DNA from 2 places in the Actinomadura fulvescens genome. Region 2 is predicted to be linked to the other one. Evidence: riboswitches for the same ligand, from Rfam matches in the RefSeq annotation. Region 2 holds a riboswitch; the other holds the start of a gene.
What was found. Region 2 has a riboswitch for glycine ahead of gcvP (aminomethyl-transferring glycine dehydrogenase). Riboswitches for the same ligand answer to the same signal wherever they lie in the genome.
Positions count from the first base shown of each region.

Region 1: linked by a shared signal. The riboswitch ahead of gcvT (glycine cleavage system aminomethyltransferase GcvT) and the one ahead of gcvP (aminomethyl-transferring glycine dehydrogenase) in region 2 are both predicted to bind glycine.

Region 1 covers NZ_BAAATD010000004.1:277,337-280,738, forward strand. The annotation lists gene gcvH (glycine cleavage system protein GcvH) at 1-176, opposite strand, end outside; gene gcvT (glycine cleavage system aminomethyltransferase GcvT) at 230-1,318, opposite strand; glycine riboswitch at 1,386-1,477, opposite strand; glycine riboswitch at 1,479-1,575, opposite strand; gene ABD333_RS17050 (3-oxoacyl-ACP reductase) at 1,635-2,399, opposite strand; gene ABD333_RS17055 (aldehyde dehydrogenase family protein) at 2,408-3,402, opposite strand, start outside.
Region 2 covers NZ_BAAATD010000003.1:527,839-531,240, forward strand. The annotation lists gene gcvP (aminomethyl-transferring glycine dehydrogenase) at 1-2,099, opposite strand, end outside; glycine riboswitch at 2,170-2,276, opposite strand; glycine riboswitch at 2,277-2,372, opposite strand; gene ABD333_RS14535 (flippase-like domain-containing protein) at 2,637-3,402, shown strand, end outside.

The DNA.
Region 1 (3,402 bases), on a different contig from region 2:
GTCTCGCCCGCCTCGACGGTGTCGCCCTCGCCGGAGCTCAGCTCCAGGTAGACGATCTCGCCGAGAGCGTCGGCCGCGTGCTGGGTGATGCCGACCGTGACGACGCCGCCCTCGTTCTCGAGGCCGGACACCCACTCGTGCTCTTCGCTGTAACGGAGCTGCTCCGGAACGCTCACGATGTTTCTCTCTCCCAGATTCAGGTCTCAGTGAGGACTCAGGTCTACACGTCTCAGGAACGCTTGTAGAACGGCAGGGTGACCACGTCGACGGGCTCCCGCCGGCCGCGGACGTCCACCGCGAGTTCGGTCTCCGTGACGCCGCTGTCGACGTACGCCATGGCGATCGGCTTGCCCAGTGTGGGCGACGGGGCGCCGCTCGTCACCACTCCGCACGGCGTGCCGTCGGACGTGACGACCTCGTAGCCCTTCCTGGGCGCCCGCCTGCCGCGCGCGACCAGTCCCACGAGCCTACGGCCAGGAGGGGTCTGGGCCTGCGCCGCCAGGGCCGCCTTGCCGACGAAGTCGCCCGGCTTGTCCAGCTTCACGACGCGGCCGAGGCCCGCCTCGTACGGCGAGGTCTCGGCGGTCAGCTCGTTGCCGTACAGAGGCATGCCCGCCTCAAGCCGGAGCGTGTCGCGCGAGGAGAGCCCGCACGGCACGACACCGTCGACCTCGGCGAGCGCCCGCCACATCGCCACGGCGTCGCCGGAGTCGACGAACAGCTCGAAGCCGTCCTCGCCGGTGTAGCCCGTCCGCGCGAGCAGCGCGTCGATCCCCGCCACCTTGGCCGCGAAGATCGCGTAGTAGCGCAGCTCCGGCAGCGGCGCGTCGGTGAACCCGGCGAGGATCTCCTGCGCCCGCGGTCCTTGCAGGGCGATCAGCGCGTACTCGGCCGACCGGTCGTCGACCCGCGCCTCGAATCCCGCCACCCGCTCGACCAGGGCGTCCCGCACGACCGCGACGTTGGCCGCGTTGGCCACGACCATCCAGGTCTCGTCGGCCAGCCGGTAGACGATCAGGTCGTCGAGGACGCCGCCGTCCGGCGCGCAGATCATGGTGTAGCGGGCCTTGCCCACCGCCATCGGCGACAGGTTGCCGACGAGCGCGTGGTCGAGGGCGGCCCCGGCCTGGGGGCCGTTGAGGAAGATCTCGCCCATGTGGGAGAGGTCGAAGAGCCCGGCACCGGTGCGCACCGCGGTGTGCTCGGCGGTCTCGCTCGCGTACCGCAGCGGCATCAGATGGCCGGCGAAGTCGACGAGGTTGGCCCCGAGGTCCTCATGGACGTCGTACAGCGGCGTCTTCTTGGGATCGACGGACATGGGTCGGCTCCTTGTTGGCGGGCGCGCGTGATCTCCATGGTCCCACCCGCGCACCGGGCTCGTCGGGGCCTCCCCCTCTGTCATCGGCGCCTGAGAGCTTCACCCCGGAGGGCTTTCACCTTCGGCGGGGGACGCTTGGTCCCCGCTTTCCAGAGGTCGCCTGGTCCGTGCGGTCCGTGGGCCTGAGAGGTTCCGGGGAGGATTTGCTCCTTCGGCGTCCCTGGCCGGCTGCCAGGGCACTCTCCCGCACGGGATCATCGGCTCGCCCCAGGCTAGCAGCGCCGACACCGCCCGACCACCGGCCGGACCCGCCCGATCAGAGCGGGGTCACGTAGGCGCCCGAGATGCCGCCGTCCACGAGGAACTCGGCGGCGGTGACGAACGAGGCGTCGTCGGAGGCGAGGAAGGCCACCGCGGCGGCGATCTCGGTGGCCTCGGCGAACCGGCCGGCGGGCACGTGGACCAGGCGGCGCGCGGCGCGTTCGGGGTCCTTGGCGAACAGCTCCCGGAGAAGGGGGGTGTTGACCGGGCCCGGGCAGAGCGCGTTCACGCGGATGCCCTCGCGGGCGAACTGGACGCCCAGCTCGCGGGACATGGCCAGCACGCCGCCCTTGGAGGCGGTGTAGGAGATCTGCGAGGTGGCCGCGCCCATGACCGCCACGAACGAGGCGGTGTTGATGATCGAACCCCTGCCCTGGGCGCGCATGTAGGGCAGCACGTGCTTGCAGCACAGGTAGACGCTCGTGAGGTTGACGTCCTGGACGCGCCGCCAGGCGTCCAGGCCGGTCTCCAGGATCGAGCCGTCGTCGGGCGGGGAGACGCCGGCGTTGTTGAACGCGACGTCGATGCGCCCGTAGGCGTCGTGGGCCGCCCGGTAGAGCGCCTCGACCTCGTCCTCGGAGGTGACGTCCGTCCTGACGAAGCGCCCGCCGGCCTCGGCGGCGGCGGCCTTGCCCCCGGCCTCGTCGATGTCGGCGACGACGACCTTGGCGCCCTCCGCGGCGAACCGCCGCGCGGTGGCGAGGCCGATGCCGCCCGCCCCGCCGGTCACGACGGCCACCCGGTCCTGCAAACGCTGCATCTCTCTCCTCAGTCGGTGGCGATGAAGACGTTCTTGGTCTCGGTGAACGCGTCCAGGGCGTCCGGGCCGAGTTCGCGGCCGAGGCCGGACTGCTTGAATCCGCCGAACGGGGTCCAGTAGCGGACGGACGAGTGCGAGTTGACCGAGAGGTTGCCCGCCTCGACGCCGCGGGCCATGCGGATGCCCCGGCTGAGGTCGCGGGTCCAGATGGAGCCAGCCAGGCCGTACGGGGTGTCGTTGGCGATCCGTACGGCGTCGGCCTCGTCGTCGAACGGGACGACGGTCACGACCGGGCCGAAGACCTCCTCGTGCCAGGCCGGGAGGTCCTCGTACGCGGACGTGGCGAGGACGGTCGGCGGGAACCAGAAGCCGGGGCCGTCCGGCGCCGTTCCCCGGAAGGCCACCGCCTCCTCGGGGACGTACGCGGCGACCTTGTCCCGGTGGGCGGCGCTGATGAGGGGCCCGACCTCGGTATGCGGATCGGCCGGATCGCCGACGACGACGTTCTGGACGGCCGGTTCGAGGAGTTCCATGAAGCGGTCGTAGGCCGTGCGCTCGACGAGGATGCGGGACCGGGCGCAGCAGTCCTGGCCCGCGTTGTCGAAGACGGCGTACGGCGCCGTGGCCGCGGCCCTCTCCAGGTCCGCGTCGGCGAAGACGATGTTGGCGCTCTTGCCCCCGAGCTCCAGCGTCACCCGCTTCACCTGCCGTCCGGCGGCCGCCATGATCTGCGTGCCCACCCGGGTCGAGCCGGTGAAGACGATCTTCCGTACGTCCGGATGCCCGACCAGCCGGGCTCCGGCCACCGGGCCCGCGCCGGGCAGGATCTGGAGCACGCCTTCGGGGAGGCCCGCCGCCAGGGCCAGCTCGCCGATCCGCAGCGCGGTCAGCGGCGTCAGCTCGGCGGGCTTGACGATGACGGCGTTGCCCGCCGCGAGCGCGGGGGCCACGCCCCACGCGAGGACCGGCATCGGGAAGTTCCACGGCACGATCACGCCGACGA
Region 2 (3,402 bases):
TGCGAGACGTCGGAGCCGAACTCGCCCGGCCGGGCCAGGCCCACCAGCGCGTTGAGGTTGGCGCCGTCGACGTAGACCTGTCCGCCCGCGTCGTGCACCGACTTGCACACGTCGGTGATGGTCTCCTCGAACACGCCGTGCGTGGACGGGTACGTCACCATGATCGCGGACAGCTGCGCGCGGTGCTTGTCGATCTTGGCGTGCAGGTCGTCCAGATCGATGTTGCCCCGCTCGTCGCACTTGACCACGACGACCTTCATGCCCGCCATGACGGCGCTGGCGGCGTTGGTGCCGTGCGCCGAGGACGGGATCAGGCAGATCGTCCGGTCCTGGTCGCCGCGGGAGGCGTGGTAGCCGCGGATGGCCAGGAGCCCGGCCAGCTCGCCCTGCGAACCGGCGTTGGGCTGGACCGACACCTTCGCGTAGCCGGTGAGCTCGGCGAGCCAGGTCTCCAGCTCGCCGATCAGCTCCAGGTAGCCCTGGACCTGCTCGACGGGCGCGAACGGGTGGATGTCCGCGAACTCCGGCCAGGTGATCGGCTCCATCTCGGTGGTGGCGTTCAGCTTCATCGTGCAGGAGCCGAGCGGGATCATCGACCGGTCCAGCGCGATGTCGCGGTCCTGCAGCTTGCGCAGGTAGCGCAGCATGGCGGTCTCGGAGCGGTGCGCGTGGAACACCGGGTGGGTGAGGTAGGGGCTCTCGCGGCGCAGCACCTCGGGAATCGCCTGCGCGGCGGGCTCCGGCGCCGGCCCGGCCGGCCCGAACGCGGCGAGCACCGCGGCCACGTCGTCGGCGCCGGTGGTCTCGTCGCACGCGATCGCGAGATGGTCGTCGTCCACGAAACGCAGGTTGCGGCCGTTCTCCAGGGCCTTGGCGAGGATCTCGCGGGCGCGTCCGGGCACCCGCACGAGGACGGTGTCGAAGAAAGAGGCGTGGACGACCTCGGCGCCCGCCCGGCGGAGCCCCTCCGCGATCGCGGCGGCGTGCCCGTGGGTGCGCTCGGCGATCGCGGCCAGGCCCTCGGGGCCGTGGTAGACGGCGTACATGCTCGCCATGACGGCGAGCAGCACCTGCGCGGTGCAGATGTTGCTGGTGGCCTTCTCGCGCCGGATGTGCTGCTCGCGGGTCTGCAGCGCCAGCCGGTAGGCGGTGGCGCCGTCGGCGTCGACGGACACGCCGACCAGGCGGCCCGGCAGCTGCCGCTGGATGCCCTCGCGGACGGCCATGTAGCCCGCGTGCGGGCCGCCGAAGCCGTAGGGCACGCCGAAACGCTGCGACGAGCCGACGACGATGTCGGCGCCTGACTCGCCGGGCGGCCGCAGGAGGGTCAGCGCGAGCAGATCGGCGGCGACGACCACCTGGGCGCCGCGCTCGTGCGCGGCGGCGGTGACGGGCTCCAGGTCGCGCACCGCGCCGGAGGCGCCCGGGTACTGCAGGAGCACGCCGAAGAAGTCGCCGTCGGGCAGGCCGCCGGACAGGTCGGCGGTGACGACCTCGATGCCGAGCGGGACGGCGCGCGTCCGGATGACCTCGATCGTCTGCGGCAGCGCGTCGGCGTCGACCAGGAACGCGCCCGGGTCCTTGCGCTTGGACACCCGGTGCGCGAGCGCCATCGCCTCGGCCGCGGCGGTCCCCTCGTCCAGCAGCGAGGCGTTCGCGACCGGCAGCCCGGTCAGGTCGCTCACCACGGTCTGGAAGTTGAGCAGCGCCTCCAGCCGGCCCTGGGAGATCTCGGGCTGGTACGGGGTGTAGGCGGTGTACCAGCCGGGGTTCTCCAGGACGTTGCGCAGGATGACACCCGGCGTGTGCGTGCCGTGGTAGCCAAGGCCGATCATGGAGCGCACGACGGTGTTCCTGGCGGCGAACTCGCGCAGCCGCGCGATGGCCTGCGGCTCGCTCAGCGCCGGCGGCAGGTCCAGCGGCCGGTCGGTCCGGATCGCGCCGGGCACCGCGTCGCCGATCAGCGCCTCGGCGCTCGAATAGCCGATGGCCGCCAGCATCCGGGACTGGTCGTCGGGAGACGGCCCGATGTGCCGGTCGGCGAACGTGGACCGTGGGTGCTGCGGCGACGCCACCGGGGCGAAGTACTGGGCGGTCATTGGGGAAACCCTCCTGGGCTGCTGCGGTCGCTCAGGGCCGCCGTCGGCCCCGCTGGGCCGATGGCCGGTCTCCCCCTCTGTCATGGGCACCTGAGAGCTTCACCCGCGGAGCGGGGTTTCCCCTTCGGTGAGGATCCAACCCTCCGCCGAGGGATGGACGCCTGCTTTCCAGAGGTGCCTCGCCCAGCGGTCCTTTTGCCTGAGAGGTTCCGGGGAGGGTTGCCCCTTCGGCGCTCCACGCTGGCGGCGTGGAGTCTCTCCCGCACAGGGTCGACGGCATGTCCTGAAGGGAACTCTATCCAAAGACGACCGAAACGATCGACACGGCCCGCGGGCGCGGGCCCATGATCGGCGTTACCGGCCGGACGCGTACGATATGCACAGCTCACAGAGCCGCGGACCGGCCGCGGGCCGGGGAGCGAGACGAACAGGTGAGTCGGGTGAGACCGCACGGGGCGGGATGGCCCACCCCGCTCGACGAGGTGGCGCCGGGTCTGGGACGCTGATCACAGTGATGGTTCCGGACGGTGGTGCGGCATGACACAGGGCGTGACGCACGGCACGCGAAAGGGCGCCTCCGAGGCCCCGAGCGAGGCGCCCGAGCGCAGGCCCGGCGCCGCCGTCGCCGTGCCCGTCGACGAGCCCGCCCAGCCCGAGCGCATCCGCCGCCCGGGCGACGCCCTCCGGTTCGTGGCCGCCGTCGCCGGTCTCGCCGCGGTCCTGCTGCTGGTCTCGATCGCCCAGGGCACCGCGACCGGCCTGCAGAGCGACATCAAGGGGAGCACCGAGCGCGCCCCCCGGTTCCTGCTGACCATGGCCACGCTGATCTCCAGCTTCGGCGTGCTGGCCGTGCCGGTGGCGTTCGCGATCGAGCGGCTGTTCCGCAAGGACGGGGTACGGGTCGCGATCGCGCTGCTGGCCGCGGTGATCGCGTTCGTGCTCACCATCGTCCTGGACGACTGGGTGGTCCCCGTCGCACCCGGCGGCGTGCTGGACTCCCTCATCTGGGGCGACAGCAAGACCGCGCCCGTGCACACCGACATCACACCGGTCATCGCGTTCGTCACGGCGGTGGGGATGGCCGGCCGGGCACGCTGGCAGGCCGCCGTCTGGACCATGATCGGACTGGCGGCGCTGACCGGCCTGACCGCCTCGTACGCCTCGGTGGCGGCGCTGGCGGCCACCTACTTCCTCGGGCGGGCCATCGGCCACGGCACGCTGTACGCCGTCGGCACGCCCAATCCGCGCCCGTCCGGCACCGCCGTCATGAACGCCCTGGCGAAACTGGGCTACCGGCCGGTTC